Regions from separate parts of the Delftia sp. GW456-R20 genome, predicted to be linked through region 1. Evidence: riboswitches for the same ligand, from Rfam matches in the RefSeq annotation. Region 1 holds a riboswitch; the other holds the start of a gene.
What was found. Region 1 has a riboswitch for S-adenosylhomocysteine ahead of ahcY (adenosylhomocysteinase). Riboswitches for the same ligand answer to the same signal wherever they lie in the genome.

Region 1 (7,558 bases):
CTCTGAATCTGGCGTGACCCTGTGCGGCCCGCCTGCCCGCCCGGGCAGGCCCCGCTTTGCTCTTCTCTTCAAGAAAACCAAGATGAAATCCGTTCCCTCCATGGCGGCCGCTGGTGCCGTCCCCCGTTTCTCTCTGGCCGCACTGCTGTCGCTGGCGGCCGCATCCTGCCATGCGCAGGCCGAGACCTCCCCCGTCAGCGCTGCCAGTGCCGATGCCCAGCAATCGCCCGCACCCGCCTACGCCCTCACCGGCAGCGTGACGCTGCTCAGCGACTACCGTTTCCGTGGCATCTCGCAAAGCTGGATGGGGCCTGCGCTGCAGGGCGGGCTGGAGCTGTCGCTGCCGCGCGGCGCCTACCTGGGCGTGTCCGGCTCCAGCGTGTCGCGCCACAGCTATCTGGATGGCCGCGCGCTGGAGCTGGACCTGTACGGCGGCTGGCGCACCGAATTGCCGGCGGGCTGGACGGGCGACATCGGCCTGCTGCATTACAACTACCCCGGCGCGCGCGTGCCCCGCGGGGATGGCAGCGGCGGCGTGCGCTACGACACCACCGAGGCCTATCTGGGCGTCACCAACGGCGGCTTCAGCGCCAAATGGTCGCTGGCGCTCACGCCTTACTTCGGGCTGCGCGACAGCACGGCGGCCACGGCCTTTGCCGAGGCACTTCCCGGCAGCAGCAGCTCACGCGGCAGCAGCTATCTGGACCTGAACTACCAGCACCCGCTGGGCGACTGGGCCGTGCTGGGCCTGCATGCCGGCCACACGCAGGTGCGCAACTACAGCGAACTGTCGTATGCCGACTGGCGCGTCTCGCTGGCCCGCAGCTGGGGACCGTGGACGGCTACGCTGGCCTGGGCCGGCACCTCCGCCGACACGCGCTACTACCGCGCGGCCAACGCGGCGGGCCAGATGCAAAGCCTGGGCCGCAGCGGCTGGGTGCTGTCGCTGTCGGCGGCGTTCTAGTGTGGGAGCACGCTCTGGTGCTAGGCTGAGAACCATGCCCATTTCGTCCTCTGCCGAGCCGGCGCCGCCCGGTCTGCCGCGCCCCGATCCCGACGCCCTGGTCGCGCGCCTGCGCCATGAGCGGGCGCAGGAGGGACGGGGCAAGCTGCGCATCTACTTCGGATCGAATGCAGGCGTGGGCAAGACCTACGCCATGCTGGCCGCCGCCCAGCGCGAACGCCAGGGGGGCCGCGAGGTTCTGGTGGGACTCGTGGAAACCCATGGCCGCAAGGAAACGGCGCAGCAGCTGCATGGCCTGGAGCAGCTGCCGCTGCGCGAGCTGCCGCACCAGGGGCGGACGCTGCGCGAGTTCGACCTGGATGCGGCGCTCGCGCGGCGGCCGCGCGTGCTGCTGCTCGATGAACTGGCGCACAGCAATGCGCCGGGTTCGCGCCATCCCAAGCGCTGGCAGGACGTGCAGGAGCTGCTGGACGCAGGCATCGATGTCTGGACCACGATCAACGTGCAGCACCTGGAAAGCCTGAACGACGTGGTGGGCGGCATCGTGGGCATCACGGTGCGCGAGACCGTGCCCGATCAGATCTTCGACGATGCCGACGAGGTCATCGTCGTCGACATCTCGCCCGACGAGCTGCTGCGCCGCTTGAAGGACGGCAAGGTCTACATGCTGGAGCAGGCCGAGCGGGCCTCACGCAACTTCTTCAGGCGCGGCAACCTGCTGGCGCTGCGCGAGCTGGCGCTGCGCCGCACGGCCGACCGCGTGGACGAGGACATGCGCGACTACCGGCGCGAGCGCTCCATAGGCACGGTCTGGCCTGCGCGCGAGCGCCTGCTGGTGGCGGTGGCCGGCCGCGCGGGCGACGACGCGCTGGTGCGCCAGGTCGCGCGCATGGCGCGCCGGCTCGATGCGGACTGGATGGTGGTCTACGTGGACGCCCCCGAGCGCCAGCACCGCCCGCGCAGCGTGCAGGCCGCCGTGCTCAAGACCCTGGCCCTGGCCGCGCGCCTGGGCGCCGAGACGGCCACGCTGCCGGGCGCCGATGTGGCCGAGGCCCTGGTCGCCTTCGCGCGCGAGCGCAACGCCAGCCGCCTGGTGCTGGCCCAGCCGCCGCGCCCGGCATGGTCGCCCTGGCGCTGGTGGGGCCGCAGCCTGCCCGACCGCATCGTCCAGCTGCATCCCGACATCGACGTGCTGGTGCTCTCCGGGGGATCCAGCGCGGCCCGGACCGAGGCCGCGCCTGCCGCACCGCTGCGGCGCAGGCCGCTGCCCTGGAAGGGCTATGCCGGCGTGACCCTGGCCTGCTTGACCGCCACGGTGCTGGCCGAGCAGCTGCTGCGCATCTTCGACCCGGCCAATGTGGTCATGCTGTTCCTGCTCATCGTCGTGCTGTCCTCGCTGCGCTGGGGGCGGGGCCCCGGTGCCTGGGCCGCGCTGCTGTCGGTACTGTGCTTCGACTACTTCTTCGTGCCGCCGCGCGGCTCCTTCCATGTCAACGACACGCAGTACCTGTTCACCTTCGTGCTGATGCTGGGCGTGGCCCTGGTCTGCGGCCAGCTCATGGCGCGGCTGCGGCATGAGGCGCGCGTGGCGGCCGAGCGCGAGCGACGCGCAGGCGCCCTGGCACGGCTGGCGCGCGACCTGTCGGGCGCGCTCACGCAGGAGCAGGTGGTGGAGATCGCGCTGCGCACGGTCTCGGGCGTGTTCGACGCCCAGGCCGGGCTGCTGCTGCCCGGTGCCGACGAGCGCCTGCGGCCCGCGGGCGGTGGCCCCTGCCCCATGGACGACAGCATTGCGCGCTGGGCCATGGACCATGGCCAGCAGGCCGGCCAGGGCACGGACACGCTGCCGGCCGCACCGGCCCGCTATGTGCCGCTGGCCGCACCCGTGCGCATGCGCGGCGTGCTGGTGCTGCAACTGCGTGCGCCGCAGCGCCTGGAGGTGCCCGAGGAGCAGCGTCTGCTGGAGGCCTGCGCCAGCCAGGTGGCGCTTGCGCTGGAGCGCCAGCACTTTGTGGCCGTGGCCCAGCAGACCCAGATCGCCATGGAGGGCGAGCGCATGCGCAACACCCTGCTGTCGGCCGTCTCGCACGACCTGCGCACGCCGCTGACCACCATTCTGGGCGCGGCCGAGGCCGCGCAGCGCCATGTGCCGCCGGGCGGCGCGGCCGACATGCTGGAGCAGGTCCGCATCCAGGCGCAGGCCATGCAGCGCCTGGTGGAGAACCTGCTGGACATGGCGCGCCTGCAGCAAGGCGGCGTGCACCTGCAGCGCGAATGGCTGCCGCTGGACGAAGTGGTGGGCAGCGCGCTGCGCCAGATGCGCGCGCGCCTGGGCCAGCATCCCGTGAGCACCGACGTGCCCGCCAGCCTGCCGCTGCTGCAGCTCGATGCCCTGCTCATGGAGCGCGTGCTGGTCAACCTGCTGGACAACGCCGCCAAGTACACGCCGGCCGGCACGCCGCTGGCCATCAGTGCGCGTGTGCAGGATGGCGAACTGCTGCTGTCCGTGCGCGACGGCGGGCCGGGCCTGCCATCGCATCTGCCGGTGGAGACGCTGTTCGAGCCCTTCACGCGCGGCACGGCCGAGTCCACCGTCTCGGGCATCGGCCTGGGCCTGGCGCTGGTGCGCAGCATTGTCGAGGCGCATGGCGGGCGCATCGAGGCCGCCGCCGCACGGCCCGGCCCGGGCACCATCTTCACGCTGCGCTTTCCCGTGCCCGAGCAGCCTGCGCTGGATTAGAGTCCCGCCATGCACGAAAGCCCCCCATGAGCACGCCCGCCAACCGCATCCTGATGATTGAGGACGATCCCGGCATCCGCCGCTTCGTGCGCCTGGTGCTGGAAGACGAAGGCTGGCAGGTCTTCGAGGCCGACAGCGCGCGCCGTGGCCTGATCGAGGCGGCGAGCCGCCAGCCCGATCTGGTCATCCTCGACCTGGGCCTGCCGGACGCCGATGGCAAGCAGGTCCTGACCGAGCTGCGCGGGTGGTCCTCCGTGCCCGTGCTCGTGCTCTCCGCGCGCGAGCGTGAGGACGAGAAGGTGGCCGCATTGGATGCCGGCGCCGACGACTACCTGGTCAAGCCCTTCGGCGTGCCCGAGCTGCTGGCCCGGCTGCGCGTGATGCTGCGCCGCCGCCAGCAGCTGGGCGCCGCCGGTGGGGCGGGCGGCACCGCCGCGTCCAGCAAGGTGCACTTCGGCCCGGTGCAGGTGGACCTGGCCACGCATGAGGTGCGGCGCGCGGGGCAGCCGGTGCACCTCACGCCCATCGAATTCCGCCTACTGGCGGCCCTGATCGCCGCCCAGGGCCGTGTGATGACCCACCGCCAGCTGCTGCTGCAGGTCTGGGGCCCCGAGTACCTGAGCCGCGCCCACTACTTGCGCGTGCACATGGCCAATCTGCGCCAGAAGATCGAGGACGAGCCGGCCCAGCCGCGCCACCTGGTGACCGAGCTGCAGGTGGGCTACCGGCTTGTGGGGCTGGGCGGTGAGGCATCCCCGGGATCGGTATAATCAGCGCCTCTCCGAGGAGCGTTGCAGCGGCCCCCACACATCAGGCGTGGTCGCGAGGCTCGGAGTCATACCTGCAACGACGCTCGCCCACGCTTTCTGTGCGGTGAGCTTTTTTTCGTCTCCCGCAGAACGTGGTTTTTCATTCATCTTTTGGAGAAAACCATGAACGCTGCTGTTCGTCCCGTTTCCGCCGACACGGCCATCGCTGACATTTCCCTCGCTGCCTGGGGCCGTAAGGAAATCCTGATCGCCGAAACCGAAATGCCCGGCCTGATGGCCACGCGCGAGGAATTCGCCGCTGCCCAGCCCCTCAAGGGCGCGCGCATCACCGGCTCGCTGCACATGACCATCCAGACGGCCGTGCTGATCGAGACGCTCAAGGCCCTGGGCGCCGAAGTGCGCTGGGCGTCGTGCAACATCTTCTCGACGCAGGACCACGCTGCTGCCGCCATCGCGGAAACCGGCACGCCCGTGTTCGCCATCAAGGGCGAATCGCTGGCCGACTACTGGGACTACACCCACCGCATCTTTGAATTCGGCGCCGCCGGCACCGAAGGCGAAGGCCCGAACATGATCCTGGACGACGGCGGCGACGCCACCATGCTGCTGCACCTGGGCATGCGCGCCGAAAAGGACCTGTCCGTGCTGGACAACCCCGCCTCCGAAGAAGAGAAGATCGCCTTCGCCGCCATCCGCGCCAAGCTGGCCCAGGACCCCACCTGGTACACGCGCAAGAGCGCCCACATCATCGGCGTGACCGAAGAGACCACGACCGGCGTGCACCGCCTCAACGAGATGTCGGCCAAGGGCACGCTGAAGTTCCGTGCCATCAACGTCAACGACTCCGTCACCAAGAGCAAGTTCGACAACCTCTACGGCTGCCGCGAATCGCTGGTGGACGGCATCAAGCGCGCCACCGACGTGATGATCGCCGGCAAGGTTGCCGTGGTGGCCGGCTACGGCGACGTGGGCAAGGGCTGCGCCCAGGCGCTGCGCGCGCTGTCGGCCCAAGTCTGGGTCACCGAGATCGATCCCATCAACGCCCTGCAGGCGGCCATGGAAGGCTACAAGGTCGTGACCATGGAATGGGCGGCAGACAAGGCCGACATCTTCGTGACCACCACCGGCAACCGCGACATCATCCGCCACGAGCACATGGTGGCCATGAAGAACGAAGCCATCGTCTGCAACATCGGCCACTTCGACAACGAGATCGACGTCGCCTCCATCGAGCAGTACCAGTGGGAAGAAATCAAGCCCCAGGTGGACCACATCACCTTCCCTGACGGCAAGAAGATCATCCTGCTGGCCAAGGGCCGCCTGGTGAACCTGGGTTGCGCCACCGGCCACCCCAGCTTCGTGATGAGCGCCTCGTTCGCCAACCAGACCATCGCCCAGATCGAGCTGTTCACCAAGCCCGATGCCTACGAGGTCGGCAAGGTCTACGTGCTGCCCAAGATCCTGGACGAGAAGGTCGCCCGACTGCACCTGAAGAAGGTCGGCGCCATGCTGACCGAACTGACGGACGGCCAGGCCGCCTATATCGGCGTGAGCAAGCAGGGCCCCTACAAGCCCGAAACTTATCGCTATTAAGCACCCCCTGAGCGGCTTGCGCCGCTTCCCCCTCTCTACTTGCTTCGCAAGGGAGGGGGACGACACCCTCGCGGCGGGGCGGCCCTTGCTCGGTGTCCCTGAGTTGGGCCCTGCCAGTTGTGGGGTGCGGCGCCGCTTGGCGTCATTGGTTTAGAGATTTCCTGGGAACGACGCTATGCGCGCAGATGTATTTTTGGTGGAAGCCGGCCATGCGGCCACGCGCTCGCAGGCGCAGCGGCTGATTGCGGGTGGCGTGCAATGGCGCATGACGCCGCTGACGCCTTGGAAGAAGGTTGCCAAGAACGGCGACGAGATTCCTGCGGGTGCCGAGTTGCAGCTGCTGGACGGGGCCGAGGCCCGGTTCATCTCGCGCGGTGGGCTCAAGCTGGAAGGCGCGCTGGCGGCCACCAAGCTGTCGGTGGACGGCCTGCGCTGCCTGGACGTGGGCCAGAGCACGGGCGGCTTCACCGACTGCCTGCTGCAGGCGGGCGCCGCCCAGGTCATCGGCGTGGACGTGGGCCACGGCCAGTTGCATGACCGGCTGCGCTCGGATGTGCGTGTGATCTGCGTCGAGGGCGTCAACGCCCGCGCGGTGACGGCCGAGGGCCTGCAGGAGTCCTGCGAGGAAGTGCTGTCCGAACGCTGGGAAGAAGATCCCGACGACAACGACACCCAGCCCGTGGCGCCCTATGCCTGGATGCGCAACGGCGGTCTGGTCGATGAAGACTACGACGACAGCGACGACGCCAAGGAAAAAGAGATCGAGGCTTTCAAGGCCGAGCGCGCGGCCAAGGGCAAGGCCCGGGAAGAAGGCACGGTGGCCACGCAGCGCCGCCGCCGCGCCGAGTTTGCCGACGTGGACATCACGCCGCAGTTCGACTTCGTCACGGGCGATCTGTCCTTCATCTCGCTGACCCTGGTGCTGCCGGCCGTCACGCGCCTGCTCAAGCCGCATGGCCAGCTGCTGATGCTGGTCAAGCCGCAGTTCGAACTGCAGCCGGGCCAGGTCGGCAAGGGCGGCATCGTGCGCGATGCGGCCCTGTTCACCGAGGTGGAGCAGCGCATCCGCACCTGCCTGGGCGAGCTGGGGCTGGAGGTCAAGGGCTGGATGGAGTCGGCCATCGAAGGCGGTGACGGCAACCGCGAATTTTTCGTGCATGCCCAGCAGGCGGCCGTGGTGAAGGAGCCTGCACAGCCTGAAACGCAGGACGACGACGAGCCCCGTTCGGCCGTGAAAGCCGCGCCTAAGCGCGTGTCCCGCACCGTGCTGCGCGAGCAGCGCAACGAGCGTGTGATCGACACCAGCACCGAGTTCGGCGTGCCTGGACCGGGGCGCGCCAAGCTGCGCAAACGCAACGAATGAAACACTGAGCAGTGAGTCTTACATGAGCTTTCCGATCAGCTTCGAATTCTTCCCGACCAAGACGCCCGAAGGCGCGGCCAAGCATGTGCAGGTGCGCAAGAACCTCTATGCGCGCAAGCCCCAGTTCT
Region 2 (7,558 bases), on a different contig from region 1:
ACGATTCCACGCGGAGCTACCGCTGGCAGCTGCGAAGCCTATTGGGCAAACTGGGGGCAGAACCGGGCACGGATGGAGCCCGCCGACGCTCAAACGCGCATCGCTTGCAACCCCGTTCGCAGCGGCTTTTATCTGCATGATTCAACCAAAGGCTTCAGCCACGGCTGTATTGAGGTTGAGCATAGATTCTTCCCGATTCTTCGGTCGAAGGCGAAGTCCAGTTCACGTAGCTATTTCATCCTGAAAGTCAATTACGTCCCGGCAAGAGTGACAAACGGAGGCACACGTGCATAGCATGGCTCGATTTTTAATATGGTCTGCCTTGTTCGGCGGATCCGCCTTTGCTGCCCATGCCGACCAGATAACGTTTCAGAACGATCTTTCAGCCTGCGTGTCGATCACGGCGACGAAGACTTCCACAGAGTCCAATGTGGTGTGGGCGAACACCCGTGTTCAACTGCGCAAATCGATTGGAGAGTGCGGATGCCTTTCGGCTCTGGCGACCTACACGAGCAGCGTGAACCGAGGGGGCGTCCGGCAGGTACTGCAGGAAGGCCTGATCGACCTGGGCAGCGGGGGGGAGAGAAAACTCGTCCTTGCGACCGACCCGGCCCTGGTCGCCAACAAGGAGGTGCGGGTTCGGCTGGCGTGCACCGGGCCCTTGTAGGGCATCCTGGCCCCGGCAGCATCGGCGCGCGCTTGAACGCTCAGCCGGATCACATCTTCTGATCGACTGCCTGCGCCGCTGGCACGCCCTGTCCGCTATTCCAGTCAAAGATGAATGTCTTTGTCCAAAATAGCGAAAAATCGCACGCCTGACCGGCGTAGCCAAGCCAGCGGTCAACCCAATATCAGGCGAGATTCGGCGCCAGCAACCGGCGCAGTTCCTCGATGTCCATGCCCCGGCGCGCGGCCATGTCGGCGAGCTGGTCCTCGCCGATCTCGCCGACGTTGAAATAGACGGCGTCGGGGTGGCCGATGTAGAAGCCGCTGACGCTGGAGGCCGGGTTCATGGCCAGGCTTTCGGTCAGCGTCATGCCGATCTCGTCGGCCTTGAGCACGGCGAACAGGTCGGTCTTGGCGCTGTGGTCGGGACAGGCCGGGTAGCCGGGCGCGGGGCGCACTCCCTTGTACTGTTCCTTGATCAGCGCTTCGTTGCTGAGGTCCTCATCGGGCGCATAGCCCCACAGGTCCTTGCGCACGCGCTGGTGCAGGCATTCGGCGAAGGCCTCGGCCAGGCGGTCGGCCAGGGCCTTGAACATGATGCCGGAGTAGTCGTCCAGCGCGTCTTCGAACTCCTTGTCCTTCTTCTCGGCGCCGATGCCGGCCGTGACGGCGAACAGGCCCGCGTAGTCCTGGATGCCCGATTCCTTGGTGGCCACGAAGTCGGACAGGCAGCGGCTGGGGCGCATCACGGGCTGGCCATCCGGGCCTTCCACCATCTGCTTTTCGGTCTGCTGGCGCATGCCGTACCAGGTCATCAGCACCTGGCTGCGGGACTCGTCGGCGTAGAACTCGATGTCATCGCCCACGCGGTTGGCAGGGAACAGGCCGATGGCGCCGTTGGCCTGCAGCCAGCGGCCTTCGATGATCTTCTTGAGCATGGCCTGGCCGTCGGCCAGCACCTTGCGCGCCTCGACGCCAACGATCTCGTCGTCGAGGATGGCCGGATAGGGGCCGGCCAGGTCCCAGGTCTGGAAGAACGGGCCCCAGTCGATGTATTCGGCGATCTCGGCCAGGTCGAAGTTGCGGAACACGCGCCGGCCCAGGGCGCGCGGCGCCACGGGGGCCTGGGAAAAGTCCACGGGCGTGGCGTTGGCGCGGGCCTTTGCCAGTGGCCACAGCGGCGTCTTCTTCTTGTTGGCGTGCTGGGTGCGGACCTTGTCGTAGTCGGCCTGGATCTCGGCCAGGTAGTTGCCCTTGTTCTCGCCCAGCAGGCTCTGGGCCACGCTGACGCTGCGCGAGGCATCGGGCACGTAGACCACGGGGCCTTCGTACTTGGGCGCGATCTTGACGGCGGTGTGCACGCGCGAGCAGGTGGCGCCGCCGATCAGCAGCGGAATCTTCTTGATGCGGAAGTAGTCGTCCTTGTGCATCTCGCCGGCGACGTATTGCATCTCTTCGAGGCTGGGCGTGATCAGGCCCGACAGGCCGATGATGTCCGCGCCCTCGGCCTTGGCCCGGGCCAGGATCTCATGGCAGGGCACCATCACGCCCATGTTGATGACCTCGAAGTTGTTGCACTGCAGGACCACGGTGACGATGTTCTTGCCGATGTCGTGCACATCGCCCTTGACGGTGGCGATGACGATCTTGCCCTTGCTGGACACGTCCAGGCCCGCCGCTTCCTGCTGGCGCTTTTCCTCTTCGATGTAGGGCACGAGGTGGGCCACGGCCTGCTTCATCACGCGCGCCGACTTGACCACCTGGGGCAGGAACATCTTGCCGGCGCCGAACAGGTCGCCCACGATGTTCATGCCGTCCATGAGCGGGCCTTCGATCACGTGCAGCGGGCGGCCGCCGCCCTTGACCACGATCTGCTGGTAGGCCTCTTCGGTGTCGGCGACGATGAAGTCGGTGATGCCGTGCACCAGGGCGTGCGACAGGCGCTCGCCCACGGTCTTCGGGTTCTCGGGCGTGCCGCGCCATTCGAGCTTCTTGCTGTCGTCCTTGGCGGCGCCCTTGGCGGCGTCGGCAATCTCCAGCAGGCGCTCGGCGGCGTCAGGGCGGCGGTTGAGCACCACGTCTTCCACACGCTCGCGCAGCTGGGGCTCCAGGTCGTCATAGACGCCGACCATGCCGGCGTTGACGATGCCCATGTCCATGCCCGCCGAGATGGCGTGGTACAGGAACACGGTGTGGATGGCCTCGCGCACGGGGTCGTTGCCGCGGAAGCTGAAGCTCACGTTGGAGACGCCGCCCGAGACCTTGGCGCCGGGCAGATTCTTCTTGATCCAGCGCACGGCCTCGATGAAGTCCACGGCGTAGTTGTCGTGTTCCTCGATGCCGGTGGCCACGGCGAAGATGTTGGGGTCGAAGACGATGTCCTCGGGCGGGAAGCCCACCTCGTCCACCAGGATGCGGTAGGCGCGCTCGCAGATCTCGATCTTGCGCTGGTAGGTGTCGGCCTGGCCCTTCTCGTCGAAGGCCATGACCACGGCGGCCGCGCCGTAGCGCCTGATCAGCCGGGCCTGGCGCTTGAATTCATCCAGGCCTTCCTTCATGGAGATGGAGTTGACGATGCCCTTGCCCTGCAGGCAGCGCAGTCCGGCCTCGATGACTTCCCACTTGGAGCTGTCCACCATGACCGGCACCTTGGCGATATCGGGCTCGGAGGCGATGAGGTTCAGGAAGCGCACCATGGCGGCCTTGCTGTCGAGCATGGCCTCGTCCATGTTCACGTCGATGACCTGGGCGCCGTTTTCCACCTGCTGGCGTGCCACGGACAGCGCTTCCTCGTACTGCTCGTTGAGGATCATGCGCGCAAAGGCCTTGGAGCCCGTGACGTTGGTGCGCTCGCCCACGTTGACGAACAGCGTGCCCTCGCCGATGGAGACAGGCTCCAGGCCCGACAGACGCATGGGAGGGGGAGTGAAAGAGGACGACATCAAGCTCACCTGCAAAAACGGCATGGCAACAGGTGAGCGTCGTTGGCACCGTGGGCGCGGTCCGGCCGGGAACCTGCACCTGGCCCAAGCCTGACGCGGCACGCGATCCGGTGTACGGATGGGCGGGTGCCGCGCTGCAACGCTCCTCGGGCCAAAGCCCGGGATTCTACGGCGGCTGGCGGCGGCCTGCAGTGCGGGTTTTACGCCCGCATTCGGGGCAGGCCTGCACAAAGCCATGCGGCACTGCACCAAAGCGCGGCAGCGCGGGCCGCCGGCGCCGCCTTCGAGCCGGATTGTGGATGCCCCATCGCCCCGGATTCTTTGCAGCGCCTGAGGACAACGCTCCTTTTTTTGCATCTGGCACGCAATTCGCTATCTGCTGGGTACGTGGTCTGACCAGTCAGGCCAAAACCCTCCACCCGCGCCAGCCCATGCAAAGCATTCCGATCTCGATGGCCCAGACGCTGCAGCAGCACATCCTGAGCGGCCACTACCCCGGCGGCAGCCAGCTGCCGCCGCAGCGCGAGCTGGCCCGGCAGTTGGGCATCAGCCGCGCTTCGCTGCGCGAGGCGCTGTCCATGCTGGAGGCCCTGGGGCTGGTCGAGATCCAGCCGGGCAAGGGCGTGCGCATCAACGGCCCGCACAGCGGCCGTGCACGCATGCACCGCGCCTATGCCACCCCGGCGCTGGGCACGCTGTCGCCGCGCCAGCTGATCGAGCTGCGCCTGGTGCTGGAGCCGGGCTGGGCCGCGCTGGCGGCCGTGCGCGCCGACGACAGCGGCCTGCGCCAGCTGCAATGGACCCAGTCCCAGCTGGCCCATGCCCTCGCCCGCAGCGACCTGCTGGCCGCCGCCGACGCCGATCTGCAGTTCCACCTGCTGCTGGCCCAGCTGTCGGGCAACCCGGGCCTGGTGGCCATGGCGCGCCAGCTGGAGCTGGCCATCAGCCACAGCCTGCGCCTGCCCTTTGCCTGGAGCGGCGCCGACGACCAGCCCGTGCGCGAGCACGACGCCATCGTGCAGGCCGTCTGCGCGGGCGATGCGCCGGGTGCCGCGGGCGCCATGCGCGCCCACCTGCTGTCGGCCGCAAGGCGCAGCGGCATCGATCTCGACACACCGGACGACGCGGCGGCGCCCGACGCAACGGCGCCCGATACATCTGCGCCCGACCCTGACCCGCTTTCCTTTCGCCTCACCCCACCTTCCGAAGGAGCTTTCGCATGACTTCCCCCCTGACACCCCGCCGCGCATTCATCCGCACCGCCCTGGCCGCCGCCACCCTGGCCGCTGCCGGCCTGGGCGGCGCAGCCCATGCCGACATGCTGGCCAACATCCAGAAGGCCGGCGTGCTGCGCGTGGCGATTCCGCAGGACTTCCCGCCCTTCGGCTCGCTGGGCACCGACCTGAAGCTGCAGGGCTATGACATCGACATGGCGGCCCTGGTCGCCCAGGAGCTGGGCGTGAAGGTGGAGCTGGTGCCCGTGACCAGCACCAACCGCATCCCCTTCCTGACCACGGGCAAGGCCGACATCGTCATCTCCAGCCTGGGCAAGAACGCCGAGCGCGCCAAGGTGATCGACTTCACCCAGGCCTATGCGCCCTTCCCCAAGAGCGTCTACGGCCCCAAGGACGTGAGCATCAAGGCCCCTGCCGACCTGGCCGGCAAGACCGTGGGCGTGACGCGCGGCTCCACCGAGGACCTGGCCCTCACGCAGGTGGCGCCGGCCTCGGCCACCATCAAGCGCTACGAGGACAACAACGCCACCGCGCAAAGCTATCTGACGGGCCAGGTGCAGTTGGTGACGCTGGGCAACATCGTGGCCAACGCCGTCAACGAGCGCACCAGGCTGCGCCAGCTGGACGTGAAGTTCGCGGTCGAGGACACGCCCTGCTACATCGGCGTGGCCAAGGGCGAGCCGGCGCTGCTGCAGAAGGTGGACGCCATCATCACCAAGCTCAAGGCCGACGGCCGCCTGACCAGCCTGTCCCAGCGCTGGATGAAGATGCCGCTGCCCGCCACCCTGTAACCGCTGCGCCCCTGTTCCCGGAAATCCTTCCATGGCCTATCAATTCGACTTCGGTGCCGTGTTCGACTACAGCGGCCTGCTGGCACAGGGCGCAGGCTTCACGCTGGCGCTGACGGCGGCGGGCGCCGTGCTGGGCGGCGCCATCGGCGTGGCCGGCGGCGTCAGCCGCGCCTGGCGCATTGCGCCGCTGCACTGGCTGTTCAAGGTGTACGTGGAGGGCATACGCAACACGCCCTTCCTGGTGCAGCTGATGTTCGTGTTCTTCGGCCTGCCTTCGCTGGGCGTGCAGATCAACGAATGGCAGGCCTGCCTGCTGACCACGGTGATCAACCTGGGCGCCTACATCACCGAGATCGTGCGCGCCGGCATCCAGGAGACGCCGCGCGGCCAGCTGGAAGCCGCTGGCGCGCTGGGCATGGGCCGCTGGGCGGTCTTCCGCCATGTGGTGCTGCGCCCTGCGCTGCAGCGGGTCTGGCCCTCGCTGAGCAGCCAGATCGTGATCGTGATGCTGGGCACCTCGGTGGTCTCGCAGATCGCCGCCCAGGACCTGACGTTTGCGGCCAACTTCATCCAGTCGCGCAACTTCCGCGCGTTCGAGACCTACCTGGTGGTGACGGCGGCGTACTTCGTGCTGGCCCTGGCACTGCGCCAGTTGCTGGCCTGGATAGGCCAGCGCTTCGTGGTGGGCCGCCGCACGCCGCGTGCAACCCTGCCCGCTGCACCTGCTGCACCTGCAACCACCGCCGGAGACGCCGCATGATTGCCGACATTCCCCTGCTGCCCATCCTGGCCAAGCTGGCCGAAGGCCTGCTGGCCACGCTGGCGCTGTCGCTGCTGGCCTTCGTGCTGGGCGGCGCCACCGGATTGCTGGTGCTGTTCGCCCGCGTGGGCCGCAGCCAGAACCTGCGCCGCCTGGCCAAGGCCTATATCCAGGCCTTCCAGAACACGCCGCTGCTGATGCAGATGTTCATCGTGTTCTTCGGCTCGTCCATGGCCGGCCTGGACATCTCGCCCTGGACGGCGGCCGCCATCGGCCTGACGCTGTACACCAGCGCCTACCTGGCCGAGGTCTGGCGCGGCTGCGTGGAGTCCATCCCCCGCGGCCAGTGGGAAGCCTCCTCCAGCCTGGCCATGGGCTACCTGCAGCAGATGCGCCATGTGGTGCTGCCGCAGGCGCTGCGCCTGTCGATAGCGCCCACGGTCGGCTTCTCGGTACAGATCATCAAGGGCACGGCCGTGGCCTCGATCATCGGCTTCAGCGAGCTGACCAAGCTCGGCTCCATGCTGGCCAACGCCACCTTCCAGCCCTTCCTCATCTACGGCCTGGTCGCCGCAGGCTACTTCCTGCTGTGCTGGCCCTTGTCCCTCTACGCATCCCATCTGGAGAAGAAACTCTATGCCGCTCGTTGATGTGCGCGCCGTTCACAAGCATTACGGCAACAACCATGTGCTCAAGGGCGTGGACCTGAGCGTGGACAGCGGCCAGGTGGTGGCCATCATCGGCCGCAGCGGCTCGGGCAAGAGCACGCTGCTGCGCTCCATCAACGGGCTGGAGGCCATCCAGTCCGGCCAGATCGTGGTGGACGACGCCGTGCTCAAGGGCTCGGAGGGCAGCGCGCCCTCGCCCGCCCAGCTGCGCGCGCTGCGCCTGAACGTGGGCATGGTGTTCCAGCAGTTCAACCTGTTCCCCCACCTGACGGCGGGCGAGAACGTGGCCCTGTCGCCCACCGTGGTCAAGGGCGTGAAAAAGCCCGAGGCGGCGGCGCTGGCGCGCCAGATGCTGGCCAAGGTCGGCCTTGGCGACAAGTACGACAGCTACCCCGACCAGCTCAGCGGCGGCCAGCAGCAGCGCGTGGCCATTGCACGCGCGCTGGCCATGCAGCCCAAGGTGCTGCTGTGCGACGAGATCACCTCGGCCCTGGAC

Region 2: another riboswitch for S-adenosylhomocysteine. It lies ahead of metH (methionine synthase); the one in region 1 lies ahead of ahcY (adenosylhomocysteinase).

The regions. Positions count from the first base shown of each region.
Region 1 is NZ_LWCN01000005.1:982,070-989,627, reverse strand. It holds gene kdpB (potassium-transporting ATPase subunit KdpB) at 1-17, shown strand, start outside; gene A4F85_RS28340 (TorF family putative porin) at 101-964, shown strand; gene A4F85_RS28335 (sensor histidine kinase) at 999-3,704, shown strand; gene A4F85_RS28330 (response regulator) at 3,731-4,474, shown strand; S-adenosyl-L-homocysteine riboswitch at 4,482-4,566, shown strand; gene ahcY (adenosylhomocysteinase) at 4,637-6,067, shown strand; gene A4F85_RS28320 (TlyA family RNA methyltransferase) at 6,243-7,430, shown strand; gene metF (methylenetetrahydrofolate reductase [NAD(P)H]) at 7,453-7,558, shown strand, end outside.
Region 2 is NZ_LWCN01000004.1:3,877,681-3,885,238, forward strand. It holds gene A4F85_RS29845 (tlde1 domain-containing protein) at 1-294, shown strand, start outside; gene A4F85_RS22720 (DUF2195 family protein) at 296-667, shown strand; gene metH (methionine synthase) at 852-3,608, opposite strand; S-adenosyl-L-homocysteine riboswitch at 3,636-3,762, opposite strand; gene A4F85_RS22730 (FadR/GntR family transcriptional regulator) at 4,040-4,831, shown strand; gene A4F85_RS22735 (transporter substrate-binding domain-containing protein) at 4,828-5,634, shown strand; gene A4F85_RS22740 (amino acid ABC transporter permease) at 5,666-6,394, shown strand; gene A4F85_RS22745 (amino acid ABC transporter permease) at 6,391-7,044, shown strand; gene A4F85_RS22750 (amino acid ABC transporter ATP-binding protein) at 7,031-7,558, shown strand, end outside.